One region of the Paenibacillus sp. FSL R5-0928 genome, then DNA from elsewhere that is predicted to be linked to it. Evidence: predicted binding sites of a transcription regulator. Region 1 holds the regulator's gene; each other region holds the start of a gene.
What was found. The regulator Rex, encoded in region 1, represses fermentation and respiration genes when NADH is low (regulators of the CRP and FNR family bind a similar motif). The targets are predictions, from matches to a motif close to TTGTGAAATATTTCACAA.
Positions count from the first base shown of each region.

Region 2: the regulator Rex is predicted to act here: its motif matches at 6,810-6,827, upstream of MKZ16_RS12595 (DUF1641 domain-containing protein).
Region 3: the regulator Rex is predicted to act here: its motif matches at 6,419-6,436, upstream of MKZ16_RS01100 (phosphoketolase family protein).
Region 4: the regulator Rex is predicted to act here: its motif matches at 5,398-5,415, upstream of MKZ16_RS03760 (flavocytochrome c).

Region 1 covers NZ_CP150225.1:4,813,589-4,821,921, reverse strand. Annotated here, with positions in the region: gene panD (aspartate 1-decarboxylase) at 1-280, shown strand, start outside; gene MKZ16_RS21760 (hypothetical protein) at 392-1,033, shown strand; gene dinG (ATP-dependent DNA helicase DinG) at 1,160-4,021, shown strand; gene MKZ16_RS21750 (redox-sensing transcriptional repressor Rex) at 4,152-4,805, shown strand; gene MKZ16_RS21745 (amidohydrolase) at 4,792-6,093, shown strand; gene MKZ16_RS21740 (DUF5590 domain-containing protein) at 6,266-6,784, shown strand; gene MKZ16_RS21735 (hypothetical protein) at 7,195-7,737, shown strand; gene MKZ16_RS21730 (AAA family ATPase) at 7,730-8,333, shown strand, end outside.
Region 2 covers NZ_CP150225.1:2,842,300-2,850,632, reverse strand. Annotated here, with positions in the region: gene MKZ16_RS12625 (hypothetical protein) at 1-971, shown strand, start outside; gene MKZ16_RS12620 (hypothetical protein) at 1,005-2,093, shown strand; gene map (type I methionyl aminopeptidase) at 2,290-3,036, opposite strand; gene MKZ16_RS12610 (hypothetical protein) at 3,069-4,055, opposite strand; gene MKZ16_RS12605 (SGNH/GDSL hydrolase family protein) at 4,224-4,850, opposite strand; gene MKZ16_RS12600 (NAD(P)/FAD-dependent oxidoreductase) at 5,015-6,193, opposite strand; gene MKZ16_RS12595 (DUF1641 domain-containing protein) at 6,234-6,677, opposite strand; gene MKZ16_RS12590 (DUF2785 domain-containing protein) at 6,878-7,720, opposite strand; gene MKZ16_RS12585 (nitroreductase family protein) at 7,941-8,333, shown strand, end outside.
Region 3 covers NZ_CP150225.1:220,291-228,623, forward strand. Annotated here, with positions in the region: gene MKZ16_RS01065 (nitrous oxide-stimulated promoter family protein) at 1-168, shown strand, start outside; gene MKZ16_RS01070 (glycosyltransferase) at 217-1,368, opposite strand; gene MKZ16_RS01075 (solute carrier family 23 protein) at 1,571-2,923, opposite strand; gene guaD (guanine deaminase) at 2,962-4,326, opposite strand; gene MKZ16_RS01085 (GyrI-like domain-containing protein) at 4,446-5,144, shown strand; gene MKZ16_RS01090 (hypothetical protein) at 5,260-5,448, shown strand; gene MKZ16_RS01095 (GntR family transcriptional regulator) at 5,536-6,258, shown strand; gene MKZ16_RS01100 (phosphoketolase family protein) at 6,553-8,333, shown strand, end outside.
Region 4 covers NZ_CP150225.1:858,416-866,748, reverse strand. Annotated here, with positions in the region: gene MKZ16_RS03790 (HEAT repeat domain-containing protein) at 1-181, opposite strand, end outside; gene yaaA (peroxide stress protein YaaA) at 356-1,108, opposite strand; gene MKZ16_RS03780 (hypothetical protein) at 1,205-1,453, opposite strand; gene MKZ16_RS03775 (glycosyltransferase family 39 protein) at 1,485-3,041, opposite strand; gene MKZ16_RS03770 (aminoglycoside phosphotransferase family protein) at 3,335-4,156, opposite strand; gene MKZ16_RS03765 (hypothetical protein) at 4,256-5,143, opposite strand; gene MKZ16_RS03760 (flavocytochrome c) at 5,638-7,161, shown strand; gene gnpA (1,3-beta-galactosyl-N-acetylhexosamine phosphorylase) at 7,245-8,333, opposite strand, start outside.

The sequences.
Region 1 (8,333 bases):
CGCGGACATTCTTGAGAATGAAAAAGTTCAAATTGTGGATAACAATAATGGTTCGCGACTGGAAACCTATGTAATCCCTGGACCGCGTGGAAGCGGAGTGATCTGTCTCAATGGTGCCGCAGCTCGTCTTGTTCAGCCGGGCGATACAGTAATTATCATTTCGTATGCGATGTTGTCCTCGGAAGAACTGGAGTCACATAAGCCAACGGTGGTATTCGTGGATGAGAATAACAAACCAGTGAAGCTGGCTGATCATGAATTGCATGCTACAATCGCTTAATGTATGGACTTACGCCATGTAATGAATGGCAGGGATGAAAGACCCCGATCTCGCAGAAAATGAAGTCAGGCAAGCTGAACTGATTTCATCTTCAGTAAGGGGGGATAGCCCATGTTTCAACATTTGTTTGCTGAAATGAACAAGGTGCTTCAGGAGATCGTAACAGATTACCCTACAGCGGAGGGTGCCCGCCGGAACGAGCTTTTATGCAATTATAATATGCTGCATAGACTGAGCGATAAAGTGATGGATGAATGGCTCGCTTTTGCTGAGAAGCTAAGTCACTTTCGCGAAAGTGCGGATTTTACAGCAGTGGTCGAAGAGGAAGTGCCGGAACAGGAAGCACCAGAGCTGTGTATGGATTCCTTTGTAAGAGGTCAGGGATATTATAAGCTGCTGATGTATGGAAAGTGTATTGATCAGTTTAAAGAAGTTATTGCGCAATACCCGGATAGCTTGGCTGCTCGATTATATTTAGCCATCTCTTATCTGCAGGAAGGTGACGGTGAAGCCGCTTGGAGTCATCTGAACCATATGCTGGGCTTGATACGGGAGACCAAGCTGAAAGCCATGGTATATAATGCTTTAGGCTGCATACGAGCCTCACAGGAACGTTTTAATGAAGCGCAGGAATTGTTTGACCTTGCCTTGCAGCATGACCCGGCGCTTCCGGAGCCAAACGTTAACTTAGAGGTATGCCGCCGTCGTGGAGGGAAGCTGCATTTTGGAAATCAGCTGGTTTCCCTTTTGTAAAAGAATAACGGTTTTGGAAATTTCTATTCAAGCGATGCATCCCCTGAACCAGTGGTGTGCATCGCCTTTTTTCGCAACTTCTGTTATGCTGATTAAGAGTCTCAATTGAAAGGGAATAGAATTATAATGAAATTTGCCGTGCTTGATTTTGAAACAACAGGAACCCAATCCGTGGGTGAAATTATCCAGGTTGGCCTTGCAATTATAGAAGAAGACCGGTCCATCTCCCGGGTATATGGTTCCTATGTCAAGCCCGGAACGCCGATTCCTCCTTTTATAACAGGTCTGACGGGGATTACCGATGATGATGTGAAGGATGCGCCTGAGCTGGATGAGATGATGATGGAGCTTGTTCCGCTCTTGGATGATGTTGTGCTTGTAGGGCATAATGTCGCTTTCGACTTCCATTTTTTACAAAATGCTTTAGATCGTTGTGGTTATTTGCCATTTCAAGGGCGGATTTTGGATACGATTGATTTTCTGAAAATTTGCTTTCCTTCGCTCACATCTTATCAGCTAGGCTCTGTCAGTGCTCATTTTGGAGTGACACATGATCGTCCGCATCAGGCAGATAGTGATGCACTTGCGACTGCTTTAGTGCTGTTGAAATGTCTGGAGGAGCTCTACGAGCTGCCGCTGCTTACGATCCAGAGACTCTGTGAGCTGTTTACCGAAGAGGATAGTGATCTGGGCTGGTACTTTGATGGTCTGCTGCGAGAGCGGGAAGCGGAGACGCTACAGCCCGAAGGTGATCTGACTTTCTATCGTCAATTAGCGCTTGCAGTAGGAGACTGGACGGAGTTAGCGCCACCTAGAGATGAGCATGTAGAGAATCCGCTAGCGAATTTATCTTTTACTGATTATATGGACGAAGTAACCAAACGACTTAAAGACACATTACCGCAGTATGAAAGCCGGGAAGCTCAGGATATTATGATCAATGAGGTGATGACGGCACTTGCCGAAGACAAACACCTACTGATCGAAGCGGGCACAGGAACCGGTAAATCGCTCGGTTATTTGTTGCCTGCCATTTATCAAAGCGTTCGCACCAATGAAAAAGTCATGGTCAGCACTCATACCATTAATCTGCAGGACCAATTGCGCGAGCGGGATATCCCTTTGTTAACGCAGGTAGTTCCTTTTCCGTTTAAAGCTGCTATTTTTAAGGGAAGAGGACATTATTTGTGTCTGCGTAAGTTTGAGCATAAAATTAATAAAAAGGACTTTATAAGCCCAAGGGAAGATGCGCTTACTGCAGCTCAGATGATCGTATGGCTCACTCAAAGTGAATCAGGGGATGATGAAGAGCTGAATTTAAGCGGCCGGGGCGGTGATTTCTGGGAGACGGTGGCAAGCGATACCGATTCCTGTCTGGGACGTTCCTGTCCTTGGTTCCGCAAATGCTATTATCATAGGGCCAAGCATGAAGCTGGGATTGCTGACGTGGTCATTACGAACCACTCCAAGCTATTCGCAGATGTTAAAGCTGGGCACCAGCTGCTTCCAGCTTACGAGCATCTTGTAATTGATGAAGCACATCATTTAGAAGATGTGGCTGGTAAACATCTTGGCATGCATATGAAGCATTTCACTGTGGCACACACGTTATCGCGACTGTATAAAGATAGCCGAAACGGACAGCTTCCTGCTCTGCGCCAGATCTTACAGTCGTCAGGCAGTGAAGAGGCTTCAGAATGGAGCGGAGTCATCGATCGGATCTACCCGGATCTGCTTACTGTCAAAGAAACCTGGGATGCACTCAGCGACAAGCTGTTCAGCCTTTTGCCGGAACGCAGTGATGCAGCAGCAGGGGAAGCGGGACAACTGGTTATGCGTTTGCTTCCCGCCCGTAAGCCGAAGGATTGGGATGAATTAGTTGCGCTTGAGAACACTATGAATCTGACGTTAAGCGACATCATCCGTAAGGGTGATAAAATGCTTAATGAGATGCGTGACCAGGAAAGCCAATCCTCAGCAGACAGTCTTGTTACTGATATTAGCGGTTTATTTAAGGATTTGGCTTCCATACGTGAGCAAGTAAGATTCTTTATGGGGCTGAATGACGATAATGTAGTATATTGGCTGGAGGCAAATGGAAATTACCGCAGCAAATCACTGCAGATGTATGCCGTCCCTGTGGATGTTAGCAGCCAGCTTAAAGAGTTGTTCTTCGATAAGAAAAAAAGCATCGTGCTTACCTCGGCGACGCTGTCTGTAGATAAATCTTTTCAGTTTATGATTGATAATCTCGGACTTAACGAAGCTGCGGAAGAGGGACGTCTAATGACTTCACTCCTTCCTTCTCCCTTTAAGTATCGCGAGCAGGCGCTGCTAGTTATACCGCGTGATTTTCCTAGTGTGAAGGGCAGTGTGGGCGATGCTCGATTTGTCGATACACTCGTACAGTCGTTAGCAGAAGCTGCCAAAACAACACGTGGGCGGATGCTGGTTCTGTTTACTTCTTATAAAATGCTGCGTCAGGTATATGATCCGCTTAAAGAGGCTTTGGCCTCACAAGAGATTACGGTGCTTGGTCAAGGCGTGGAAGGTGGCAGCCGGAGCAAGCTGATCCGCCGCTTTCAGGACAGTGCAGCATCCGTTCTGCTGGGGACGAGCAGCTTCTGGGAAGGTGTAGATATTCCAGGTGAAGCACTGACTTGCCTGGCCATCGTGAGACTTCCGTTTCAACCGCCGAATCACCCGTTGGCGGAAGCGAAGTCGGAGTTATTGCAGGCTCAGAAGAAGAATCCGTTCATGAAATTGTCTGTTCCTCAAGCGGTTATTCGTTTTAAGCAGGGATTCGGAAGACTGGTTCGCACGGCGCAGGATCGCGGAATAGTTATTGTTTATGATACAAGGGTTATTGAATCTCATTACGGGAAGTATTTCCTTTATTCATTGCCTGGTCCCAAAATGGAGCATATGCTGACTGATCAAATGGTCCCCCGCATAGCGGAATGGCTAGAGGATGGCGGCGCTTCTTAAAATGCTCGTCTTCAGTTTAGCTCCTCCTTATCCTTAAGGGCGGTAAGTTACAGTACCGCCCTTAATAAGGAGAGGTATACGTTTGAATATGGATTTTCACAAGAACATTACTATTTTTAGGAGGAAAAATATGAAATCGGATAAAATATCAGAAGCCGTTGTTCGCAGACTACCTGTGTATTTGCGTTTTTTGAATGATCTCCAGAATCGCGAAATATTAACAGTTTCCTCTCAGGAACTTGGACAAAAGCTGGATCTTAATCCCGCACAGATTCGTAAGGATTTAGCGTATTTTGGTGACTTCGGCAGAAAAGGTATCGGCTATGATGTAACGTATCTTATTGAGAAAATCCGTCATATTCTGAAGCTGGATCAACAGCTTAATGTAGCTTTAGTAGGGGCAGGTAATCTCGGACATGCCTTGTCTAATTACAATGCATATCTTAAAGATACAATGAAAATCACCGCTATATTTGATTCGTACGCTCCTAAGGTTGGACGTAAGATCAACTCCCTTACTGTGCAACCAATGGATGAACTAGGCAGCACGATTCGTGAGCAAGGTATTCGCATTGCCATTATTACCGTACCTGATTCAGAAGCTCAAAATGTAGCAGATATTCTCATTTCTTCTGGGATTGAAGCGATTTTGAACTTTGCCCCTGTGATTCTGAAGACACCACCGAATATCCGGGTGCATGCAGCTGATTTTACAACTGATCTGCAAAGTCTTGCTTATTACTTGCGGGATGGAAAGGAAGAAAGCGAACATGAACAGCAATAAAACGATAATTAAGGGCGGGTATTTTCTGACTCCGGGAACGGATGAGCCGGTTCTGAGTGGATATATGACTATTGAAGATGATTTAATCACTTACATAGGAAAAGAAGAGCCTCAGATGGAAGCTGGAGTGCAAGTGGTTGATGGCAGTCGTCTGCTGTTCATGCCTGGACTTGTAAACACACATGGTCATGCGGCGATGTCTTTGCTGCGTGGATATGGAGATGATTTAGCGCTACAAGTGTGGCTTCAGGAGAAAATGTGGCCGATGGAGGAAAAGTTCACCGGTGATGATGTATACTGGGGAACCTCCTTATCTGTATTGGAAATGCTGAAGGGTGGAACTACGACCTTCCTCGATATGTATGATCATATGGACCGAGTAGCTGAGGTAGCTGAGTTATCAGGTATCCGTTCCGTATTGATGCGTGGTGTGATCGGGTTATGTCCAGAGGATGTACAGAATCACAAGCTTGCGGAAGCGATTTCTTTTGCCCGTAACTGGCATGGAAAGGCGGACGGTAGAATTACTACTATGATCTCGCCGCACGCCCCTTATACTTGCCCTCCGGACTTCCTGGTTAAGTTCGTGCAGGCAGCGCATGATCTGGATTTACCGATGCATACGCATATGTCCGAAACGAAACGTGAAGTGGAACAAAATGTGGCGGATTACGGGTTGCGTCCTGTAGCTCACTTAGAGAAGCTTGGAATGTTCACACGTCCCTCGATAGTTGCACATGGTGTTCATTTAAATGATGAAGAGATTGAGATCTTGGCTCGCCATAATGTGGGTGTCTCTCATAATCCGGGCAGTAATTTGAAGCTGGCTAGCGGAGTGGCTCGGGTTACTGATCTTCTAAAAGCTGGTGTGAAGGTGTCTCTTGGCACGGATGGCGCGGCAAGCAACAATAACTTGGATATGTTTGAAGAGATGCGGCTTGCAGCTCTCATTCATAAGGGTGTCAGCGGTGATCCAACGGCTGTTCCAGCTCCAGAAGCTCTACGTATGGCTACAGAATATGGCGCCCAGTCCATCTTTTTAAATAATGTAGGTAGACTTGCTGTTGGGATGAAAGCTGATTTCATTGCAATTGATATAGATCAGCCGCATTTGCTGCCACACACAGATCTGTTGTCTCATGCAGTTTACTCTGCTAGCGCTAAGGATGTTGAGCATGTGTGGGTGAATGGTAAACAGGTCATCAAGCATGGACAATGCTTAACCCTGGATGAGGAAGCTATCCGGCGTAAAGCGCAAGAAGCCTTCGAAGGTTTATTGAAGCGTTAAGTCTGGATAATAACGAATAAATAATAGGCTGCGACTTTTTGCTTTTAGCAAAAGTTGCGGCCTTTTGTACATTTTAAAGGCTGGGAAAGCTAGAAAATTATGAAATTTTGGATAAACACGCGGGTGTGTTATATAATCAAAAAAGATATATTACTAGAAAGGGAGCTGTACCTTGAAGAAAAGGAAAAAATGGATCCTCCTGGGGTCAGTTCTGATTCTGCTCCTGGGGTTTGGACTTATCCAGTTCTATGCCTATATTATGAAAGATCAATGGAACGAGCGGGATATCGCCAAGGATGTTGCCAAAACCAGAGCGGGTCTAACAGAGGTAACCAAAGCACAAAAATCGGTTTGGGATGAAAATGCAGTGTACTGGGTTTTAACAGGAAAAAATGAAGCCGGGACTGCTCTTATGGTCTGGGTCCGCTTTACGGTAGATGGAAAATATGCTGAAGGCGACGACGCAGTGTTTGCTGAGGAACTAAGTAAAGGAACCTCAGAAGCCCAAATACGCGGCATTATCAAAGCTGATCTTCCGGACATAACGATTGAACGCTTGCTGCCGGGAGTATATAACGGAGAGTATGCTTGGCAGCTTTTTTATAAACAGAGCGGTCGGTATTATTATCAATTTTATCGGTTTTCGGATGGGTCCCGAATGGGTGAAGGTTACAGTTTACCTAAAAGTTAAGCCGAACATAAGGAAATTAAGGGTGGCAATGTAAACAAGCGAACTTATTATAAGTTCGCTTGTTTACATTTATTTGATGTACAAAAGTGATATACTAAGTGATATACTGAATGGGTGGTTATCACCGAATATTCTCTTAAATTCACATACAAAAATAGGCCGATTGATTAAAAATCAAGGCCGATTTTGTCGAAAACGAGGAATATATTTGGTATTGATGGAAATATTTAAAAAATTAAATTTTAAATATATTCACATTTATTTTGAAATTAGTATATACACCTGTGATATACTACTACTTGTAATTAGAACAGCAATAAGAGACTTCAGTCTCTCTGATGAGCTCTCAAGTAGCTATAAATTATTATACTGAGCTTTATATTTTGTCATCTTTGAGAGGAGGACGTTTCTTGAAATTACGTCTTGTACCTGTGCTGATAACGTCTCTACTGTCGGCTACTCTATTGTTTGGTGGCTTCTTTTTGTATCGTCAGTTTGCAATGCAGGAACCACTTCAGAAGATTGTATCTCAATATGAGGGCGTCAATGATTCTCATATCAGTATTAACCGCAATGAGGTCACTTTGAAACTTGATCTCCAGCCAGGCACGAAATTACGTGAACTGGTTCAGTACGTCTCTAAAGAAGGAAAATCGATGATTGATGGACGTACACTGAAACTTGATGTAGAACAGAACTCCAGTGAACTGCTGGATGAATACTGGGATAAAGCGATGTTCTCTGTAGCTGAAGCCATGGAGAGCCGTAAATATACACTTATACCCACAGAACTTGATGGACTCAAAGCGCAATATCCGCAATATAAAAATGTGATAGCCTCAACAGAAATTGACGACAATAATGTCTATGTAAGCTTGAGTAATGGAAAAGAAAGCAAATTTATTATTTTGCCGCGCAAACCTGCGACATTGGGGGTATGGAATAATGCCTAAATACCTTAAAGAAATTCTAATCGGATTTGTTCCTGTCTTGTTTATTTTTATGGCTTTTCTAGGCATTAATATATTCCCGATCGTTATTGCTGCTGGGATGCTCACGGCTTTACTTATCATTGCTCATTTAAGAGGCGGACTTGCGGTGAATGCAGGTGCCGGGAAGAAACGCAAGAAGGATGGACCTTCAAAGCTTACTTTTGAAGAAATTGGCGGGCAAGACAATGCAAAGCAGGAGCTTCGTGAAGCGTTGGATTTTCTGATCCGGCATGAGGAAATCAGCAAATTCGGGATTCGGCCTTTGAAAGGGATTCTGCTTACAGGCCCTCCAGGAACAGGTAAGACCCTTATGGCTAGAGCAGCAGCACATTATACGAACTCTGTATTTGTGGCAGCATCAGGCAGTGAGTTTGTAGAAATGTACGTAGGTGTCGGTGCCGGCCGTATCCGCGATTTGTTTAAGGATGCCCGTACCCGCGCCCTTAAGGAAAACAAGCAAAGCGCTATTATTTTCATAGATGAAATTGACGTAATTGGCGGTAAGCGTGAAGGCGGACAGCAGCGAGAATATGATCAGACCTTGAATCAGCTGTTGA
Region 2 (8,333 bases), 2.0 Mb from region 1:
TACCCGTTTCCGATCCACTAATAAATACTTCCAACGCCTATGGGACTTTGTTTTCTATTATTTCTTCGGATAACCGCATATGGCCCTGGGTTTATTCCAACTTCATTCAGCTGAGATATGTAACGGATTGGGAAACTTACTTTTTTGACAATCATGAGCTTCTTGTTGATTATTGCCCATTTCTCAATAAGTTCATATTGCCTAGAACCATCATTTCCAAGTGGTCTTCCTTTACGGATTTTGTAGTAGACTCTATCAACGGCGATTGCTATGTATGGTGCCATCTCGACCGGTACTTTATATCTGCATATCAGGAGTTCGGCCAAGAGCACCGTTTTCACGAGACATTAATTTACGGCTACGATCTTGATCGCCAAACAGTCTGCATTCGGGACAATATTACGGGCGGTAAATTTATGACCGCTCAATGCACCTTTTCCGAACTGGAATCCGCCTTTGACTATCTGTCCGGGGAAGAAAATTTTATTACGCGTGTAACTTTGCTTAGCAAAATCGATGCAGAATTTGATTTAAACGTCGAACAGATTGTCGACAGCTTGCAGCGATATCTATCCTCCAAGCGTTCATTCGATTTTATTAACCATACCACTACCAGCATCTATGGACAAAGTGTGTACCAACACCTCATTTATCAAATGGAGCATCCTAAAGAAGATGACCCTGAGCTTGACATTAGAGCCTATCATTTGCTGTGGGAGCATAAGAAGCTTATGGTTTTAAGACTTAAATATCTCCAACAAATAAAACTCCTGCTGCAAAGCGACCGATGGATTGAGCGTTGTACTGAGCTTGAAGAACGCTCTCTTCTGAACAGAAATATGGTGCTTCGGTATAATCTGTCCATGGACCCCAAGGTGCTAGACGCACTCAAACATTCTCTGTTGACCATACAAACAGACGAAACCAAATTATTGGGCGAAATAATAAGCGCGCTCGGCTCCAAGGGATGAATTGGAGAATTAGCAGCAGTTGGAGGGACAATTATGCAGACGTTGCAGACGTTAGAAATGGAATATTACTATAATTCTGCAGGGGAGCCTATTGCAGAGGTACAGTCACTGGGAAACTGCTATACCCGTAATATTTTTTTCATGCTAAAGAGGTATGTCAATGACTCTAGCGTATTGTACAAGATGTTTTTAGATGATTTTAATCTGAAATTAGTTACCCATACTGACAGTGACCAGTTTGAATTAAGCTTGAACGAGATCAAAGATCCCGAGGATTATATAACAGTCGCTAATAAACATACTTTTAGCAACAATGCAGAGGCAGCCATCCAGACGATAGAGACACTGTTAGCAAATAACGAAGTCGTATTTGTCAATACGTTAATGAAACGAGTCCCCTTTTATAGAACATTTGAATTAAACCCGGCTCTGGAAACAGATCATATTGTGGATGGGCATATATTTTTGATCCTAGGGCAGACGGCAACTGATTTTTATTTCTTGGACAATTATATAAATTACAACAAAGAGTATTTCAAGCCTTATCCGCATAACAAAAATATCGGTCAAGATGCCAAAACTTCGTTTATGGATGCCTACAATCGTCAGTTTTCCTGTTTCACAGTGCATCCTAATCAAGATGAGCTTGCTGAATTGCCAGCCCGAGCCTCGCTCATTTTAAGAACCGCACTATCGAATTATTATAAGCCGCCCTCTTGTACCGAAGGCCGCCTGGAATATATCGGACGATCAGCCATCCAGGAACTGAACAATCTGTTTGCAAGTGGACGTTTCATCCTCAATACAAAGATTTCAAACCGCCCCCATGACCTTTACTCTTTAACCCGGACGACGCTCACCCGTCATTCAGATAGGAAAAAAGTATTGCTGTTGCTGCTGAATTCCTTAGCAAATCCTAATGCTCTCAGCGATGTCATTCATTGTGCTCGGCAAAGCATCGAACAATGGGAACTTTTAAGGAATGTTATGACCAGGCAGTATATTATGAATGAATTTACACTTACTGACCAGATGGAAGAATACATGGCCTATGTCCTTCATGCGGAAGACCTGTTTTATCATTCCATTGAAAAAAACATCGATAATTTATGCCAAATATAGGATATAAGCGTAACGCCTCATCCTAGAAAAAAAGAGACTTGTCAAATAGACAGGTCTCTTTAAAGTATTTACCGCATTGCCACTTATCACGGCTAATAACAACTTCGCTAAAGACATGGAAGGAACGGAGGGTCCGGGTAAGGGCTTTTGCTCATATCCCCCTCCATCCTCCACCCCTTTAAGTCGCTATTCGGGCTTACACACTAGTCAGAATAATAGGCTCACCTTTAGTCACGATAATCGTATGTTCAAACTGCGCTACCCGACCGTTATCTACAACACTTAGCGTCCAGCCATCCGATTGCTGCTCAACATAGTCCGCTCCAGTCGAGAGGAAAGGCTCTACTGTAATTACTTGTCCTTCCTTCAGTACTGTGGTCACTCTTGGATTATAGAAGGGTAGAATTTCAAAAGGCTTCTCATGCAGTGATTTGCCAATTCCATGGCTGCACAGATTACGCACCACTCTATAACCGCGTTTGCGAGCTTCAAGTTCCATCATTCTGCCGATCTCGTTAACCTTCATCCCTGCCCGCAGATGATTGATCACACTCATCATGGTTTCCTCAGTACTCCGGCATAAACGCAGAATATCATCGTTATAGGGCGGCAGTTGAAAAGAAACGCCAGCATCCCCATAATACCCATTCAGCTCAGCAGAGACATCAATGTTGATCAAATCGCCGGCATTAATCACTCTCGGACCCGGAATACCATGAGCAACCTCTTCGTTCACACTGATGCAGGTGCTGCCCGGGAAATTATAAGTTATCTTCGGGGCTGAGGATGCTCCGAAGCTTTCCAGAATCTCAGCTCCAATAAGATCCAACTCCGCAGTCGTCATCCCAGGGGTTACTTTCTTTTTCATCTCGGCGATGGTGTGGCCCACCACTTTTCCAATAGCTTTTAACCCTTCTAAATCTTGTACCGTATCACTTGTCATCCAACACACATTCCTCTCACTTCATGAATTAATCAATTGTCCAGCCTCTGAAATGCACTCCCTACCCACTGAAAAGTATCTTCCACTTGTTTGCCTGCTGCGATATCGTAGTAACTTCTCTTGAAGCTATGCTCATCAACTTTATCCAGCTTTATGGAATACCGCTCAGGACTGCTGATAAACAGCTGATTTTCAGGTTTAATAGGCAGTTCTTCTATCACGTTATTTCTTCTGAGTGTAAAAAGCTTGTAGAAATAACCGTTACTCGTTCCATATTGTCCGATCGTAAAATCGGGATCACCGTCTCCATTATAATCCTCAAACTGAAGCTGGAAAAAATCATTAAAGGTCTGGGCAAATTGATCATTTAACGGATAGCTACTCAGCGTTTTCCCTTGCTCATCAGTCACAACTAGTCTAAATCGGCCACTCCAGTTTCTTCCCGTTAACGGACTGGGTGTAGTCCAATCTTCGCTATATCTCCCCTCTAGCAGTTGCAGATTTAAAAATCCCGCTCTGCCTGTGACCGGAGACAGTTCATTATGTGATAGGGTTACTGGACCTGTTACCTCGACAGAAGTCTCCACAGGGTCTGCCTGTTCAATGTTCTTCGTATCGATTGTTCCATAAATGAGCTTTCTTAACTGGTCAGAGTTTTTTACAGGAATCGTGTAGCCCTGACTGCTGTTCTCCGCTGTAGTAAACATCCCTTCATGTCCAAGTTGATCTCCAAGCGCTATGTAATAGTCTTCCGAATAGCCGTCCCCATAAACAAGCTTCATTTCAAATTCCGGACCCCAATCCAGATCATCAGAAAATTTCTTACTCTTGTTCATAGCCTCCGCTAGCGTCTTGATCAAAACAGAATCCTTTAGCGTTAAGCTCTCTGAGTGCAAAGGACGATCCGCTTGTTTCTGATCACTAGTTGCCACGGGTGTCAACGACACGCCTTCGATCCATCTGGCATTGATGAAGCCCAAATCACTTTTACATCCGCTTAACACTACGACCAATAACAAAGGTGCTATCCATATTAACCGCCTAATGCGAATCGCCTCCAATACATAAGCATATTCCAATTATAACAGTGTCTATAAATATATAAAAACGACTTTACTAACACGCGATTAAAAAAAGACTACAACCTGCTTATTAAAGCGTGGTTCTAGTCTTATAATGACAATTGATTAGATTGCTCCCATCGTTTTGAGCCAAGCATCCGCAATAAGTGCATGACCTGCAGGAGTAGGATGTACTCCATCATATGCCCAGTAAGCCGGTTTTGCTTTTACGGAGGCCGCTGCAAAAAGTCCATCTAGCGGAACCAGCGGCGCCCCATATTCACGTGCCAGCTCGCGGACAATATGAATTTTAGGATCAAGATCCTGACGCCAAGTTCTACGATCTTCCGGTACAGGCAAAACAAAAGGCTCTATAAGAACTAATTTAGCATCCAAAGATTTCTGAGTGCGTTTAATCAGGTCCCGATATGAAGCTTCAAACTGCTCGGGAGTGGTTTCTTCACCAGAATCAAAACGGCGCCAAGTGTCGTTAATTCCAATATAAATGGACACCCAAGTCGGCTTCAAATCCAGGCAATCCTTATCCCAACGCCCCTGTAAATCAACAATACGGTTGCCACCAATGCCACGGTTAATAAAAGTAAGATTCTTCTCTTGGTATAAATACCCCAGACGAGCGGCGACCATCATTGCATAACCCACTCCAAGCGATGAAGCGTCTTCATGATTACGTCCCCAGTCTGTTATGCTGTCACCTTGAAACAGAATGACATCGTTTTGTTGGAATATCATAAATGAAATCCTCCTCTAACTACCTCTGTTAATATAACCCAATCTATTATATCAAATACAATGAATACAGCCTACTACGAAACATCAATAATGCAAACATTTCACTAAAAAAACAATAACAAAAACCCCGCTCAGATTCGAGCAGGGTTTAGGGTTAAACTATATTAGTAAGCTAGGCTGAACAATCCTTTAATGTGGGACAAGTAACGAATATTACTTGCTTCCTTCATCAGAGTTGCAGGCAAGCCTTTTAACGGAGTAGAACTTGCACCAACGATGGCTACACCGTCTTTACGGCCTAAGCTAGCAAGCGTACCAGAGTTGATTGGGCTAAAGCTTTCAAACGATTTATTTTTCAAGAAGGCATACAGATTGTATCCGATCAATTCACCCATTTGCCAAGCGATTTGAGCAGTTGGAGGGTATGGACGTCCATCTTCTGCAAAGACCACCGCGCTGTCACCAGCAACGAATACATCTTTGTGAGAAGTGGATTGCAAGAACTCATTCACCGTTGCACGACCGCGGTTAACTTCAAGACCGGATTCGCCGATGAGTGGATTTCCTTGTACGCCACCAGTCCATACAAACGTGTTAGCAATAATTTTTTGACCGTCTTTCAAGTCAATCGCATTGCCTTCTACATTCGTAACAGGAAGACCTGTCAAGAATTGAACACCACGTTTTTCCAAGCTTGCTACAGCACGTTCGATCAATGCATCTGGCAATACTGGAAGGATTTTAGGACCTGCTTCAACGAGCATAAGCTTAATTTCTTTAGGATCAACGCCATATTTTTTAGTAAGTGTAGGCAATACATCCGCGATTTCACCAACAAGCTCAACACCTGTTAAGCCGCCGCCACCGATTAGGATGTTTGCATCTGCTTCATTTTTCGATTTCGCATATTCACGAATACGATCCTCAATATGTTGATGAATTTTGTTAGCATCTGCAGCTGATTTCAATACCATACTGTATTGTTCAAGCCCTGGAATGCCAAAATAAGCTGTAGTGCTGCCAAGACCTACAACAAGCGCGTCATAAGTTAGTGTCACACCATCAGAAAGAACAATTTGTTTGTTCTCCACAGAAAATGAATTAACCTTCGCGATTTTCAGGTCAATATCTTTACCTGCGAAAAGCTTAGTTAGAGGCATAGCAACAGCACCCTCTGCAACACTACCTGCTGCAAGACGATGCAATTCTGTGATGATTTGGTGGGTAGGATACTGATTAACTACAGTAATTTTAGCTTCATCTTTTTTGAGATACTTGCGTACGGTTAAGGCGCTTAGTAGACCACCATAACCTGCTCCTAGAATGACAATATGTTTAGACATGATGTTTCCTCCGTCCCTTACGAATAAGATATGAAAATGATTATTTCTGCTTACTGCGTTCTCCAGCAACTTGAAGGTATGCATTTACGAAACGGAAAAGCTTTTGTGCTTGTGGATCTTTCAACAACTTCATAAGACCAAAAAGACCAATAACTTCGTTACTTTCATTCGCACGATCTTTTGCTTCGATCACTGTAGCTGCCATATTCTTCGCGGAATGCACTACAGGTTCAGCAAGTTCTTTAATTGCACTTACCGTATCACTTTTCAAGACATCATCCGCTGCGACAGTTTGCACAAAGTCATAGGACTTTGTAAGCACGCCAACAAGCTCAGTTAATTTTGGCAGCTGTTCCACCAAGACTGTTAATGATTCCTGAACTTCTGGTTTCAAGAGCTGCTCTAGAACATCCATTTGTTCCTTGCTAACAGCTACTTTTGGTGATTCTTGTTCAGGTTGTGTTTGAGTGATTGATTCTGACATATCCAAATCTCCTCTGCAATAAGCTTTGCTGCTTAATAGTAATGAAAAACATAAGAACTTTTAACGCCATATTTCTATTATAGCACTTATCAAGTTATAAATGTCACAAAGTTTTTGAATTTCCATAAAATTTTGTGATTTTTATTACATTATAATAAATTATTTAAATTACCAGTGTTAATTAAAACCGTTTGAGTGAATTAATGTACAAATTCATTCAAATTCTTCTCAGTTTTCAACAAAACATCCACAATGTCCATATTCTTCTCTGTTAGAAGTAACCTGAAATAAAGAGAACGCAGGAAGTTCTTTGTATTTATTCGAGTAACATACTGGCTGTGGCTTCTAGGCCAACTGCCACATTGCGCCAAGTTGAGAATCCAATCGGTTATAGACTGCTGTGGAAGTAAATGATGATCGATGATTGTAACTATAATAGTAGCAATCCGTTCATCTTCTTCCTCCCTGAATATGTATTGATCGTTATAAAGCATCTTTTGAACAACTGTCAGAACCTCTTCCCGCACCTCGGCATCACTCTCCGAGCATAAAACCAGCTCATCCAAGGCGTCTGCGCCATGGGCTGCTGCGTGTGCCCAGCCTTCTTTTTCCATATAACCTCTTAAATCCCGTTCTTCCTTATAATAATGAATTAAACCCTGCTTCACCTTTGTAAATTCAGAGCTATCCAATATAGCCTTTTCCCTATGCCGCTGGAGAATAAGAGCAACAACCAATACAGAAAATGTTCTTGTATACACCGTCTGATCTTCTTTGTTCCCAATGTGATAAAACAGATGCTGCTCGTCAAGGAGTATCCACAGCAGTTCACGAAGCTCCGCATCATTAAACCAATGTTTCTCATTAATCCATTTGTAGAATGTGGAATAAATCAATTCATCACGCAGCATAGGCTCGGGAACTCCTAAATGCTCAAGCATCAACTTCACATAATCCTTTATGTCCTCTCCACTTCTAAGCTCGTAGTCATTCTCTTCGATTCTTTGCAAATCTATCATCAATCGTTCTCTACTATTAATCAATTTATCCACCTTTCATTCACCGTGTTTTTACATATCCTAATATCCTAATTTATGTCCTATTTTTTTACAACAGGGTATTCAAGATTAACTTCAATAAATTTTATCATTGACGAATTTTATAGGCTGTGTTATTTTGAGTTAGTAACATTTAGTTAGTAAATTTACAAATATCAGGTGTTTATATTTTACAACCGAATACATACACAACGGAGGAATACTTATGAGCGCTTTTACAGACTTGATTCAGTCCCGCAGATCCGCTATGAATTTTGTGGAAGGGGTCACCATCCCTCAAAATGAATTAGAGGAAATGTTCTCTTACGCCAGATTGGCACCATCGGCCTATAATCTACAGCATACAAATTACAAAGTGATATCTAACGAGAGCTTAAAAGAAGAAATTCGCGAAGCGGCTTACGGCCAATATAAAATCCATACTGCTTCAGCAGTTATTGTAGTGCTAGGAGATAAGCATGCTTATCAGCAGGCTCCAGAAATCTATGGCGGGCTTAAAGCTTTAGGAGCGATGTCACAAGAGGAATATGATGAGCAAATAGAGATGATTAACAATGCTTACATTGATAAGGATGCTTTTCAAAGAGATGAAGCAATA
Region 3 (8,333 bases), 2.6 Mb from region 1:
TTTGGTGAAGAGAAAACAGCTTGTGCCAAATGTCCTGTTCATTGTTACAAACCGGATTATCGCCAAAGAATTAAAGGGGTTATGCGTTTTTCTGGTCCGTGGATGCTGCTCTATCATCCCATTGAGTCGATTAGGCATATTCCGCTACCCAATAAATTGAGAAAATAAGTGAAAACCGGACATCATTTGATGCCCGGCTTAATGTGTTTTTAGATATCATTCTCCCAGTTTTTCAGCCTTCACCAAAATCTCTCGCAAAACCCGGGCAACCCGGCTTTTTCTTCTCTTTACTTTTACACTTATCCGTCTTAACGACTCTTGGTATACGGCGGTATCCTTGGGTTCATAGAGCTGTTTGGCGGCAATCCGTAACGTTCTTCTCATTAATATTGCTGATGAACGGGTTAACTTCGTTCGGTATCCTCTGCGCAAGACCCGTAAAGTATGTTTATACTTCTCTAAGTCTTCGTTTGGGGGAACAAGGGCGAACAGATTTAGGGAGGAGTCATTGAACCCGTAGCTTTTGAACATGATTTTTAGATTCTCAATATTTATGAGGTTTCCTCTGAAGTGGGTTGGATGTTCTTGGTGAACGCCGACAACTTCTTTGATGCTGTGAAAAGGGATTTTTAATCGATGCAGTCGATACCCAAGGTCCCAATCTTCGAGTCCATAGAGGATAAACTGTTCATTAAAACCTCCAGCACGAGTTAATTGGCTGCGTCTTATGGACACACAACGTGTGACGAGTAACATCCAAGGGGCTACATCTGTGCTGGCAAATTGTTTTTTAGTATTTGGAGGAACTCTTGAGGGAAAGGTGACTTTTGATAACGTCTCCGTCTGCTGAAGGATATCATTGGGTGTGATTAATGGGATGATTTCAGTCGCTGATTCGAAGTCGGGATTCCATAAGTTAGAAGGCGAAAGTGTATTGCGGCAATGCTCTTTTTCTTCAGGAGAAAAGTCTGGGTAGTAGTGGGTATAAGCGTCATCCCATGAGTGTGGAATACCTGAAATTATGGACTTAGGATATTTACGGTGATACTGGTTTACGATCCTAATGAAGTCAGGGAATACTAGAAAATCCGCATCGCAGAAGATGACGTATTTCCCTTTTGCCTGACTCAGCCCCAGATTTCTCACGGCAGAACGGCCGCGTTGTTCCTGCTGAGCGACATAAATAAGCGGATAAGAAGTTTGAAAGCTTTCGACCATTTCCTTGGTACCATCTGTAGAACCGTCATCTGCGACGATCACCTCGAATCGATCCTTGGGATAGGTCTGTGTCTCGAATGAAGTGAGTGTAAGTAGCAGCTGCTGAAGTCGGTTATAGGTTGGAATTATGATGCTGTAACGGATAGCCAGAATGATCACCCCCACCATTTAATAAAAGCCCTTGAATAGGATAAATAATAACAATATATTCAGGGACTTTAGCCTGGTCTAGTCAAACGCCTTTAAGGATCGAAATAGGCAGTGGACAGGGGCCAATATGGGATGATCTTTAAAAAAGACAGCCCCTAAAGGAGATCTATCGATTCCTTTAGGGGCTGCTCCTTTTTATTTTCTATTTTCCACTAGGTAATAATTTATTCAATAAGATCGCTGCCAATGAAGCAGCTAGGATAGGTGAGCCTAATAAATACTGCACGAATGTAGGTAAAGAGTTCAAGTAGTCACCAGGAATGAGTACCAACGCCAAGGTGATGATCATAGGTAAGGCAATAATGTACATTTCTTTTTCGCCGATAGTTACATTCTTCATTACTTGCACACCATTAATTGCGATGATGCCGCAGATGATGGCGAAGACGCCGCCGATTACAGCGGATGGAATGGAAGAGATCAAAGCGGCGAGTTTACCAGAACAACCAAAGAGGACAAACCATCCTCCTACAGCGAGAAAGACCCGGCGGCTGGCAACACCTGTAATGGAGATGATCCCTGCATTAGTTGAATAACCTGTAACAGGAGTCGAACCGAGCACAGAGGCAATAAGACAGCCAATTCCTTCTCCAATTACGCCGCGGTTAATATTTTTGTCTGTCAAAGGTTTATTGATTACATTGCTGACCGCAAACCAGGTGCCTGTTGTTTCAGCCAGCAGCACGATATAAATAATAACCATGGTGATAATAGCTGAAAAGTTGAAGGAAAAGCCGAAATCAACAAAAGCGATCCGCGGCATGCTAAACCATTTAGCGTTGCTTATCGCTGAGAAATCTAAAACGCCCATAATATTAGCGGAAATACATCCGACTACTAACGCCATCATTACGGAAAGAATTCGGAAGATAGATCCTTTATTACGGAACAAAGTACCGAGAATCACAAAAATAAGCAGTGTAGCGCCTGAAATAAGGGCTAATAATACGTTTTGATTAATTGAAGCGCCGGAGGCTCCGTAGATATTATCTCTGATCGCAACAGGCAATAAAGATAGACCTACAATGAAAATGATTGTGCCTCCTACGATAGGTGGGATAAAGTTTTTGACGATTTTATTAAAAATTCCAGCATAGCCCAAAATAATAACCAGGATGGCCCCGATTAAGCTGGCACCTAACACGGAGCTCCAACCGAGCTCCCCGCCACCACTAGCCGCATAAATACTGACGATCGCACCAAGCGGAACATAAGAAGGACCTTGAGCGATAGGCAGCTTCATACAGAAATAGGTTTGCACAATCGTTGCAAGTCCTGCGGCAATAAAGGTGGATTGGATTAACGCGCTGGACTGATTGGGTTGTAAGCCGATTAACATCGCAATAAGGAATGGCACTACATAGACATCCATAGCCAATACATGTTGAAAACCGAGAATGACGGATTTACTAAATGAAACTTTTTCATCGGGTAGGACAGTTAATAGCTGTGATTCCAAATGTGCTTGCTCTTGTACGTTTGCTTGTGTTTTCACTCCGATGCCCACCTTAAGTTTTTTAGTTTAATTAATCTTTAACGCGAATGAACTTTTTCACCCTGTACCCAGACTTCACGGATATTTTCAGGCCGGGCCAGATACATTATCTTTTGAAAAATATCTTGCAAATCCTCATTCTCATCAAAGATGGGCAATTTCGCCGACGGTAATTTCGTATCAATAATTTGAACATCCCAGGTATAACCTTCTAGTAACCGGCCGATAGGTAAGCTTAAGCTTTCCCCGCCGCCAGCGGTAGCAAGATAAAAGGATTCATGGATCGTAATCCGTGATCCGGGTACTCCGCGATTTGGTGCAGACAGGGAAGGATTCACACCATCCTCCAGCATTCTTGAAGACATTACGGCTTGTCTAATGTTATCGAAGAGACTAGGTGAAAAACCTCCGGAAATATCAGAGCCTAAACCAATCTCCACGCCTTTGGCATGGAAGTCAGCGATCGGAATAACACTATTGGCAAAATACGCGTTGGATATCGGACAATGAGCAATTGCTGTTCCTGTCTCTGCAAACAAATTCACATCATCTTCATCTAAAAAATTACAATGTGCCATTACAGATTTATCACTGAGCAGACCAAAATCATGCAAGGCAAAAGCATCGTTCTTCTGGAACCGTTCTTGCACATAACCGTGCGCCCAATCACTTTCACTACAGTGCGATTGAACATACGTATCATATTTAGCGGCTAGTTCTCCCAAGCCTTGTAAAGCCTCATTAGTGCAGCTTGGAATGAACCTTGGTGTCACTACCGGATATACGCCTTGTTTAGTAGATTTAGCGAGTTCTTGTACAGCTAGTATAAATTCTTCCGTATCCACTAGTGCGGTATGGGTGTCGGAGTCGCGGTAATTCTCAGGATTTCCCTGCGGATCGTCCATAACCACTTTTCCAACGAGTCCACGTTGCCCTTTTTCCGCACATATTTTAGCCAATAATAAACTGGCCTCTTTATGCACCGTTGCAAAATAAAGTGCTGTAGTTGTTCCGTTTGCGAGCAAAGTGCCAACCACGTCATCGTAGACTTTTTTTGCAAAAGCCAGGTCCGAGAATTTAGACTCCAGTGGGAAGGTATAAGTATTTAGCCAATCATAGAGTGGAATATCTAATGCAGTTCCAGATTGAGCCCATTGTGGCGCGTGAACATGCAGGTCGATAAAGCCGGGCAAAAAATACTGGCCTTCAGCTAATACATGAAAATTGTCCTGACCTTGATAAGCATCAAGCAAGGGTTGATAGTCGGGGTGCTTCGGTGCAACAATCATTTCTATCATCCCATCCGTGTTGATACAGAAGAGATGGTCCTTTAAAATTTGAATTTCTTTTGGGGATAGGCTAGAAAATGAAGTGCCTAGGAATATTTGCATATATTTTCTCATGATTTCCGCCTTAATGTTCGTCTTTTGGTGTGCATTCGTTATTATAATCCGTGAAAAAGGATAAGTCCAGACCAAAAGTCGAATAAAGGCGTAATTGACGGATAGGAGGAGCGGAGGAATTGAAACCGAATATGACGCATAGACGTCATGTTCGCTATGCTAGAATACAGAAAAAGATAGGGGGAAGCAAAATGCCAAAACATGAATATAGAAAGCATGAAAAGGAGTTATATCAACCCAAAGCTAAGCCGCAATTATTAGAAGTTGGGAAACAGAAATTCATCTGTATAAAAGGTAAAGGTGATCCTAATCATGAGGATTTTTCAGAAAGAGTCGGGGTTCTATACTCTCTGGCCTATGCGGTGAAAATGATGCCTAAAAATGGATTTACTCCGGAGGGTTATTTTGATTATACGGTATATCCACTCGAAGGATTATGGGATTTGACAGAGGAAGGTAGAAATCACAAGGATTTAATAAAAGATGAATTACTATATACAATAATGATAAGACAACCGGATTTTGTAACAAGAGAGACGGTAGAAAGAGCTTTTGAGATAGTAAATAAAAAGAAACCTCACCCCCTATTGAAAGAGGCATATTTTGATGAATTAGAAGATGGCTTATCGGTGCAAATCTTGCATATTGGTTCATATGATAGTGAACCTGAATCATTCCAACAATTAAAAATGTTTATAGATGAAAACAATTATGTGCTAAAAACGCTTGTTCATAGAGAAATTTATCTGTCGGATGCTAGAAAAGTAGAACACGAAAAGTTGAAAACCATTTTAAGATATAGAATTAATAAAAAATAGCAGGTCGGCTTCGATTCCTTTACGGTTATAGGAAATGAATGCGGTTACCATCTTGTGATATAATAGATGAAATCGATCGATAGTTTGAGAAAATTGGATTAGGAGTGTTGCCTGGATGAGAAGATACAACATTTGGCGCCCGTTGATGTTAATTATTGTTGCTGTACTTACAAAAAGCTTGGTCACTAACCTGTGCATTTTGTTTGGTATGCAGGCTGAAGCAGCGAGTAGTATGGGAACGCTGGGCATGGTCATTGCCGGTTTAGTGATGTACAATCGCATGACAAATCGCCGTCGTAAATAAGGTGGCCGGATAGATTATAAACGTCTGGTTATTATGTTATAGTAAAGATTGAAATAAAACTTGTATCGACCTGAAAAGGAGTACTTCATGACACAGTTTGTCTACAAACAAATTATTGATGACTTAAAAATGAAAATTTTTGCTGGGCAGTTCCCCGATATGAAATTACCGGATGAACGAACGCTTAGTGAAACTTATCAAGTGAGTCGTAGTTCTATTAAAAGTGCTCTGACTAAAATGGCAAATGCCGGAATTATTTTTAAAAAGCGTGGCTCAGGGACATTTATAAATCCTTTATACATAAAAAATGAATCTATTTTTAACTACGAAGGCTCTAATTTAGGTGTCACCGACAATTTTCAAATGAATGGGAAGAAGCCAAAGATTAAAGTTCTGAAATTCGAGGTCATTCCACCAACGGAAGAACTGCAACGGGATCTGTTTTTAGGACCACATGATTTTGTATACAAAATCGTTCGCTTGCGTCTTTTTGATGATGAACCCTTTATGATTGAAACGGGTTATATCCCAATCAAAATCGTGCAGAACTTAAATCAGACTATTATTGAAGGATCTATCTTTAATTATTTGGAGGATTCACGGAACCTGGCGGTAACCAAATCCTTTTTATCGATATCCGCAGAACCCTCTGAGGCTACGGATCAAGAGCTGCTGCATTTGCAGGCGAATGAGCCAGTAAGCATTATGGAAGGGATTTTCTTTTTAGATAATGGCACACCCTTTGAATTCTCCCATATGCGTTTCCACTATAAATACTTAAAATTTAATACCTTTGTGTCCGTTCATTAAAAGTAAGACTGGGGAATTTTTCTCGGTCTTATTTTTTTTATTTTGCGCAAAATAGATGAAGGAAAAGCAGCAAATATCTCCCGCAAACTTCAGCCCATATTTTTACATATATATTAATATTGACGTATTTTTACAGACAATTGACACCGTTTTTCATACTATGTTCATATTTTCACAAAATTGGACCGTATCATTTGTTGAAAAGGTTGAATTAATTTTTGGCGGCGGTATGATGTACTTGTGGAAGAAATTACGGCAATGTAGACACAGAAAAAATTTTGGGGAGTGGAAGAAATGGTATTATCCATGGATGTTGATTACTCATCAAAAACTTATTTAGAGAGGCTTGATGCATACTGGCGCGCAACTAACTACATCTCTGTAGGTCAACTGTATTTGAAAGATAATCCGTTGTTAAGAGAACCGCTGAAAGAAGCAGACGTAAAGATTAAGCCAATTGGACACTGGGGAACTATTCCCGGCCAGAACTTTATTTATGCCCATTTGAATCGGGTCATTACTAAATATGATTTGAATATGTTCTATATCGAGGGTCCTGGTCATGGCGGTCAGGTCATGGTTTCGAACTCCTATCTCGATGGTAGCTATACTGAAATTTATCCGGAAATTACACAAGATATCTCAGGTCTGAAGAAATTGTTCAAACAATTCTCTTTCCCAGGTGGAGTTGCTTCCCATGCTGCCCCTGAAACACCTGGATCGATCCACGAAGGTGGCGAATTAGGTTATTCTCTATCCCACGGTGTAGGTGCAATTCTGGATAATCCAGATTTAATCTCCGCTGTTGTTATTGGCGATGGAGAGGCTGAAACTGGCCCATTAGCGGCTTCATGGTTCTCCAACCGGTTCATCAATCCAGTTACTGATGGTGCAGTTCTGCCGATCTTGCACTTAAATGGTTTCAAAATCAGTAACCCAACGATTCTGTCTCGTCAATCCAAAGAAGAAATTACTGCATACTTTAAAGGTATGGGTTGGGAACCGTTCTTCGTTGAAGGCGAAAATCCTGATCTAATGCATCCAGAAATGGCTAAGGTGCTTGATACCATCGTAGAAAGAATTGAAGCGATTCAAAAGAATGCACGTGACAACAATGACCTTACGCGTCCGGTTTGGCCAATGTTGGTCTTCCGTTCTCCTAAGGGCTGGACGGGTCCAAAGCAATGGGATGGTGTTCCGAATGAGAACTCGTTCCGTGCCCATCAGGTGCCGATTCCAGTGGATCAAAAGAATATGAAACATGCTCCAGCGTTATTGGAGTGGATGAACAGCTATAGACCAGAAGAATTATTTGATGACAATGGTCGTCTGAACGCTGAACTTGCTGAGATTCTGCCAACTGGCGACAGACGTATGGGAATGAACCCAGTTACTAATGCTGGCAACCAGATTAAAGATCTAAACTTACCCAATTTCCGTAAGTTCGCACTTGATAATTCCAAACCAGGTGAAGTAATAGCACAAGACATGGCCGTTCTGGGTAAATACATGAAAGATGTTATCTCTCTGAACGAAGAGAACCGCAATTTCAGAATTTTCGGACCGGATGAAACAATGTCCAACCGTCTGGGACCTGTCTTTGAAGTGACGAAACGTCAATGGTTGGATCAAGTGATTGAGCCGAATGATGAATTCCTAGCTTCTTATGGCCGTGTTATCGATTCCCAATTGTCTGAACATCAGGCAGAAGGTTTGCTTGAAGGTTACGTATTGACAGGTCGCCATGGTTTCTTTGCAAGCTATGAAGCTTTCTTGCGTGTCGTGGATTCGATGATTACTCAGCATTTCAAATGGCTGCGTAAAGCAACAGATCAAAGCTGGCGTGCGGATATTCCATCATTGAATGTGGTAGCAACTTCAACTGTATTCCAACAAGACCACAATGGTTACACTCACCAAGATCCAGGTTTGCTAGGTCACTTGGCTGATAAAAAACCAGAATTTATCCGTGAGTATTTGCCGGCTGATGCGAACTCCTTGCTGGCTGTCTTTGACACCGTCTTAAATGACCGTCAAAAAATTAACTTGATCGTTTCTTCCAAACATCCTCGTCC
Region 4 (8,333 bases), 3.2 Mb from region 1:
AGGCAAGTCGCGCTTCATAAACGCCATCCTCCAGCAAAGAGGCTAGTAATTGCGAGTACTGGACAGATCCGAGATGATCACGGCCTAAGATTGCTACTTTTTTGATTCTGTCGGAATAGCCTAGCGAATCCAATTCTTTAAGTAAGCTCTGTTTATCCAATGGATCTCTTTTGAAAATCATAAGTCCTCCTCGTTAACCTGTTCTTATTCCACCCGAACTTTATTCTCTATACCCTAATCTATCCCCTTTAAAAAAACTGGAATTCAGCATCTGGTTTCGTTGACCAAAAAATAAAGGTAACCCTGAAGCCGGTTATTCAACCTCCTTCAGAATTACCTTCATGTACTGCTTGCTCTAGTCATTCTTTTTCTGAATAAACACATACGTACTCTCATCCGACAGCTCATCAGCAAAGCTGAAATCAAATCCGTCGAAGCCTTTGATATCCTCCACACAGCTGATTTGCCGCTCAGCCATGAAGCGTACCATTTCACCTCTGGCCATCTTGACCAGGGTCGCTCTCTCCACTACCTTACCACCGATCTCCTGCCCGAATATACAACTAACCATGCGAACGTTCCCGCCAATATAAGGGGAGATGCACTTGCTGTATTCCTTAGAGGCCAGATTCAGAATGATGTCAGTCTCCGAAAATAGCTGATCTGCCAGCTTCCTGTTCCAGAACTCGTAGATAGACTTGAAACCAGGTCCGCTAAGCTTAGCCTGCATCTCCAGCCTGTAGGGAACAACGCCGTCAAATGGCCGGACGATTCCATAGAATCCGGACAATATCCGTAAATGCTGCTGAAGATATTCCAGCTCCTCCATTTGAAGTACCCCGGGTGCCATGTACTGGTACTGGATTCCCTCATAAGAAAAGATAGCCGGTGTAAGATTCCGTGTTACATCCATATCCCGAATCCGTTCCACATTCAGCGTGGCGATGGCATCATTGCATTTCCATAACGATTTGGCTTCTTCATAATTCAACTTTTGTAATAAGGCCAGAAGAGTCTGCGACTCGCTTATGAATTGCGGCATCTGGCGGCAATCCAAGAAATCTGTATCCATCTTCATCTTCTTGGCAGGCGATATAATGATTCTCATGGTGCTCCCTTTTCTTACCCCCGCGGGGAATTTAAATGTAACCTTATCCTATCACACTTAATCTTCGTAGGCTTGGGGCAAGTTCATGAAATTTGTTCACTGCCGGCCACCTTGTGCGCCACCGCCATCTGTACCTGGGTTGCCGTTTCTCCTTGTCCCACCATTCATGCCGGGAGATCCGCCCCCATCTTTCCCCCGCCCGCCGGTGAAGCCCTGTCCCCCGTTCGCTCTTGACCCGGAGTCAGTACTCGTTATCTTCTGTGCGGTAATAGCATCGCAGGAGACGAGCACCATGGAACAACTTAGCACTGCTATGAGCAAAGCGAAATATCGCTTGATCCGCATCTTTGAATCCCCTCTTTCCGAGCGAACATAGTTAACGTGGAAAATATCTTTTTAACATATAATCGTATACGTCCTTAAAACCCATGTAGGATAATACGATCAACAGCGGATACACCGGGTAAATATACCGGGACTTGATCTCCCATAAAAGATAGAATCCGATAAAGCCCAGCACCACAAGAATCAAAGAGGTCTCTTCAAATCTTTTGGCTCTTATTCCACCAATTAAGCGAACGAGTATAAATACATACATCAGAAAATTCAGGACATACAGCAGCCACAACATTCCGCTTCTATAATTGGAGTCTGCCTTAAACAAATCCGTAGCAGCATTAGTGTAGCTATAACGGTCCATGACAAAGCCCATTCTTCCCCCGTTACTGGATGATCCGTCGTTTCCGAGCCCATATCGTTCCATCTGGTAGGTTCCTTCCGTCCAAGTCCAAACGATTTTTTTATAATACATCTTCACTAAGTCACTTAGGCCCGCCTCGGAGAGTTTATTACGGATTTCCTCTTTAAATAACTCCGTACTTTCTGCCTTATTATAATTTGCATCCTGCTGATAGATAGCGTAGCTCTCCCGGTTGTCCCAGAACCCAAACGTCTCCAGATTGATCCCCATATTCAGCCACATGTAGACAGGTGCGGAATTTTCGTTCATCGGTTCATCTACAACATTCGTCGCCTGCAGCACAGCATTTTGCGTCCAGCCGGGAACATTAAACAATATGACCGTGATAAACAAAGCGCTAAAAACCTTTTTCACCCCGATAGAACGTATGTTAAATAAAAGACCCGCCACCACGGTAATCAGAAAAATAACACCGATACTGCGGAAATAGTTGCCTATTGCCAGTAAGAGAGCTGCGAAGAGAATATCCTTAATGGACCTTCTTTTGATAAATCTTATGGCAAAATATAAAGCACTTGTCAGGAAAGCGGTAGCGATCACATCGTTATAGATAAAATTACTCATAAACAATGAAGGGATATAGGTTGCGGCAAACACGAGGATGCCATAATCCTTATCCTTGGACTTATAATTAAGCTCTTTATACAGCATGTAAATCATTAATGAGGTTAACAGTGTAAACAGAATATTAAATATTTTGATTACCAGATAATTATCCGGAAAGATCAACAACAACGTCTTTAAATATAAAACAATCGAAAAATTAAACGGGAACATATGCAGATAGCCGCTCGTGTCAAACGACGAATAATCATTCCTGTACAGCATGTCGAGTGCCAATGAAAGCACTGTCTGCGAATCATCCGTCGGCAAGCGTGGAAACAGAAAGATAATCACCATCTGGATTGCAAAAGAAAATAGCAGTGTGGCTGGAATGACTATTTTCCAACTGTACTTATTAAGCTTCAGGCACATTTTATACAAAATAACGCTTAATGCCAGCACCACTGCGATCACTAGAATAAAAAGACCCAGCTGTTGTCTCTCCAAAATTGGCGTATCCCCATATACGAAATAATTATATTTCGCCCTAATAAAAAAAGAGGACGCGATAAAAAGACCGATAAAGAATGCAAGTATGAGATACAATGTTTTTTGAATTCCTCTTATCATGGAAAACCTCCTTTACGCAATCGAAAGCCCTTTACAATCCGCTGCCCCGATTCATAAAAAGCATTATAAACACCCAAACTGAAAATCCAATGAAAATCGGATGTTTGGGAATTCGCAAGGAAGAGATTTAGAAAGAGGGGTACGCAAATAGACCGCCCACTCACAAAGGTATGCGGTCTATCTGTCGTGTCCTATTTGCTGAAGCCTACCGCCCTTAAAAGCGGCTATTGCCTTGGGAATCGGGTTATATTATATACCCAATCTCCCAGAAAATCCATCCATCCTTGCGTACATCAGAAGAATTTACTATCCATCTTTTTTAAAAACCGATTATCAGCGATTAAACTTTTCACTCTCTTCGTTGTATTAGGCCCTTTCGGTGTGCTACCTCTTCTATTCAGCAAAACCCACCGTAGACATGCCCAAGCTTCAAAGATCTCAAGTTCTTCCTGATCCATATCATTTTCCAATAGATAAGCAGTTCGGAACACATCAGCATAACGCACGGAGATATATATTTTCAGCAGAATAAGTGACCAGGCAAAATCATATCTAGAGTCTCCCAACTGGCCGTTCGTCCAATCGATTATGGTATATCGCTCTTTATCCTCCACTATATTTCCGATATGAAAATCCCCATGAATGATACAATCTTGCTTCATTGGAGTTTGCTCAACAAGAGTAGTCAATACATTAAAAATATCAGATTGTTCTTTGGCTTCAGGGAAAAAGTAGCCGATGAAATTGTATTTTGGCAGTTGTATATTTCCAATCTCTTCAACGCGAATTTTATGTATTTTTGCTAATAGGCTTGCGAGTTCCTTCATTTTCCTGGTATTCATTTTATGAATAGGGGTTCCGTCAAAACCTGTTAACAACACCTTATATCCCTCCGGATTGATTCCCCAGCCCACTGGTTTAGAGACGGCTACTCCTCGTTCGGATAGAACATCCAATAAACGATATTGAAACTGGACATCCGGTCTGGATTCCTTATTCCATGTTTTCAGTACATAGCTCTCTTGATCAGAATTAATCCTTATGACCTCAGCTTCAAATCCTTGATCCATTGTATGCGCAGTTAAGCTGTCTTCCTGATTTAATAAGTCGTTCATGATTTCGTTGTGCTCTAGCCAATTTATGAGAGATATAGGAGTTTTCAAAAATGGTTCTTCCTTTCGGAGTCAGCTACTACGGATTTACGCAACCCAAAATTACAAATAACATAAAATAGATTGTTCTATCCAGTACATAAATACAGTATCCGGGCTTTTCTTTTCAAACTTTTTCATTTTTAAATACATGTCCATTCCATCAGAAACATCATGCCATAAATCCGTAAATACAAAATCATATTTTTCCTTAGACATATGTTGTTCTGCATATTCGAAAGCATCTGCTTGGATAAGCCTGATCTTGTGAGCATTACTGAATTGGGGCAGTACATATTTATTAAATAGATCAATGACATCTTGATTTTTTTCAACAACCGTTATGCTTTCAACATTATCTTTTTCAGAAACCATATAAGCATAATAGCCAAGCCCAAGCCCAAACGTAAGAACATTCCCAAACGCTTTATCTACAGCTTCTTTCATTGTTTCTATTTCATTTGGCGTGATGGTCATCCAGATTCTATCATTCTCCAAGACGGCCGGGAACATGAATTCATTTTGAAAAAAACCAACCTGAGGAATTTGTCTTCCCTCTTCTGTCCGGATGATATCATTGCAAACAAAACCTTCAAAAGGTTTATATTTTTCATATTTTAATTCACTATTATTAATCTTTATAGTAGGAATCTTGATATTTTTATAATATGGATTGTCATAATATTCATTTGCATCAAGCTTATGAAGCATATTGCTAAAATATTGGTTAAACAATTCCTTATCATCAACATTATCAACCGTATCCATCCCAAAAGCAGCAGCCAGCATTAAACCAAAAGCGTATTCATAAGATACACCACAGTTTACGATTTCTTCAATTTCTTCTTTGTTAATAAAGTCGGGGGTATTATTCAAATAGCGGCTTAGTAAAGCAAACACTTTATAGTTATCTTCTTTTACCTTTTCTTTTATTACATTATTAAATTCCATATTCTCACCTATTAATTAGAATTTGTTTCTATGTCTCATGTTAGTCTTTCCGGATTGACTAGTAGGCAATACTCTCATTTTACCATTTAAAAATCCAGAAGAACAAAAACCACTTTACTAATCCGTGACAGTTCCGCTCCTACAGTAAGAAAATCTTACGCCAAAATCTTCTAATTACAAGGTTTATGGCCTATATCGCGCCTAATCTGCTCAATATTTCGTTACCCTATGTTAGAATAGACGACTTGTATAATTTGTGAAAACTTTCACTAATAGTCATGATTGATGGTATACTTAATAAGAAGATGAACTAAAGAGAATAACGATGGAAACTGTGGACGTAACCGTAGAAGATTTGAAGTTAGGAGAATAACAGCGACGCGCGCGCTTCTCCACTTCCAACTCCCTCTGATACTTCCTTTCTTTTTTGTCGGGTTCTTTTGGTACATCTTAAGTACATCTTAATAGAGAAATATAAAAGTGGAGGGTTAACAATGAAAAAGAAAGCAGCTGGTGCTCTGAGTCTCGTCCTCTCTGTCATGCTCGTTACCGCAGGTTGCGGTAATGGAAACGACAAGGTGAACGAGAGCAAGAGTAATAACAACGAGAAAAAAGAAGTTGAAGCCGTCTCCGGGGCATCTGAAGCAAGCTACACACCATTCGATCAATTAAAAGATAAATATGATATCATCATTGTCGGTGCGGGTGGTGCGGGAATGTCCGCAGCGCTTGAGGCCAAAGAGAAAGGCATGAACCCTGTTATTTTGGAAAAAATGCCGGTTGCCGGCGGGAACACAACCAAATCCTCTTCGGGAATGAACGCTTCTGAAACGAAATTTCAAAAAGAACAAAACATTGAAGACAGCAATGATTTATTTTATGAAGAGTCATTAAAAGGTGGCCATGACACTAACGACAAAGAAATGCTTCGTTTCTTCGTTGATAATTCCGCGAGTGCGATCGATTGGCTGGATTCCATCGGAATCCGCTTGAACAATATCACCATTACAGGCGGCATGAACGAAAAACGTACACACCGTCCTGAAGATGGCTCTGCTGTGGGTCAATACCTTGTCAAAGGTTTAGTGAAAAACGTACAAGAGAAAGAAATCCCACTTTTTGTGAATGCTGATGTCAAAGAAATCACTGAAAAAGATGGCAAAGTAAATGGCGTCAAAGTCCTTTTTAACCAAACAGAGGAAAAAACAATTACGGCAGATGCTGTCGTTGTAACCACTGGCGGGTTCGGTGCCAATATGGATTTGATCTCCGAAGTAAGACCTGACTTGGAAGGCTACGTTACTACTAACCAAATCGGCAGTACCGGAGACGGCATCAAGATGATTGAGAAACTCGGCGGCACAACCGTCGATATGGATCAAATCCAAGTTCACCCGACTGTGCAGCAAGAAAAATCCTACCTCATTGGCGAAGCTGTTCGTGGGGAAGGCGCTATCCTTGTTTCCAGTGAAGGCACACGCTTCACCAACGAATTGGATACCCGTGATAAAGTAACAGCTTCCATCAATACACTACCTGAAAAAGCAGCTACGCTGGTCTTTGATTCCGGTGTTAAATCCCGTGTGAAGGCTATTGAACAATATGACAAAATGGGTTTCGTGATTCAGGCGGATTCCATCGAAGCTTTGGCCAAAGAAATCGGTGTTCCAGAGGATAAGCTGGCAACAACGCTTGATACTTGGAACAGCGCCGTTAAGAATAAAAAGGATGCCGAATTTGGCAGAACTACAGGAATGGACAATGACCTGTCCACTGGTCCTTTCTACGCTATTAAAATTGCTCCTGGGATTCACTACACCATGGGTGGCGTGAAGATCAATACGAACACAGAAGTTCTGAATAAAGATGGTGAAGCTATTCCTGGTCTGTTTGCGGCAGGTGAAGTTACAGGCGGCTTACACGGACAAAACCGGATCGGCGGCAACTCTGTTGCAGAAATCATTATTTTCGGCCGTCAAGCTGGGATCAAATCTGCTGAATTCATAAAAGCAAAATAAGTAGATAATAGATACTATAGGCCTCACAGCAAAAAGCTCAAGCATCGGCAAGTTAGCCGCTGGCTTGAGCTTTTTTAATGTAATTAATCGCCAATAGTTCGGATAATAGTATCAAACGGATCTATTTCCAACGTTTGTTGTCCATATTCTGTATCAATCGTAGTTTTTTGAAGCTGGTCGCTATTGTTAATCACGACGAGTATTTTACTTTCTGGATAATACGCACACTCTGTATATAAATTATCCGTAATATACTTTGTGTCCTTTAACTCATTCCCGGCATAACGAATCACATTTAACAGCAATCTTGTATTTTCAAAGCTTAAGGTGAAAGAAGGCAGGTAGATCCCATTTCCTTTACCAAAGGCATGGGCAGACAATGTTATCATCCCACTCTTTTCACACAATACCGCTGCCGAGCCATCCGTAAGATAAATGTTATTTTTAGGTGTTATACTGGCTCCTTCAGGCACTAAACCTTGCTCATCTCTAGCCTCAAATGTCCATCTTCCATGAGCTACCTTGGAGCCTGTATCCTCATCGAGACCAAGCACATGGGCCATTCTGAAAAAACTGTCATAACCTTCAAGCGCCGAAGGCTGATTGACACCTATAAAAGTACCGCCCTCATAAACCCACGCTGTCAGTAAGTCCACGCACTTATGGTCACTCCAGTATTCTCCGCCACTCCATGCTGAACCTGCCGAGCCGGCATTAATCACTACATCACACTCTTGTAATACTCCCTGACGGATATCTTCAAAATCAATGAACTGGACTTCAATCGGCAATCCGGACAAAGCCTCATTGATATGAATCAGATCATGCATATACGTTTCATGGAAATGCCCGGACAAAGTCCACGATCTCAATTTACCCCAAGCGTGTAAAATGGCTACCTTCGTCTTAATGTGATACGGTTTGCCTTTATGATGCAGCTCTTTAATTTCTCTGAATTCATCCGCGATCTTTTCGATATAATCACAAAAATCCGGATAAGGCTCTACAAGATGCAAATATCCGCCCAGTCCAATCCGATCTATAGGCTCTCTGAGCAAGGCGCGCCGGATATTAATCCAATACTTTTTGGCATCGAGCGTAGGGTTACCTCCCTCCATAAACGTAGGGAGCCCTCCCAATCCAACCGGAAATAAATAGGGATGCAGCCGAAT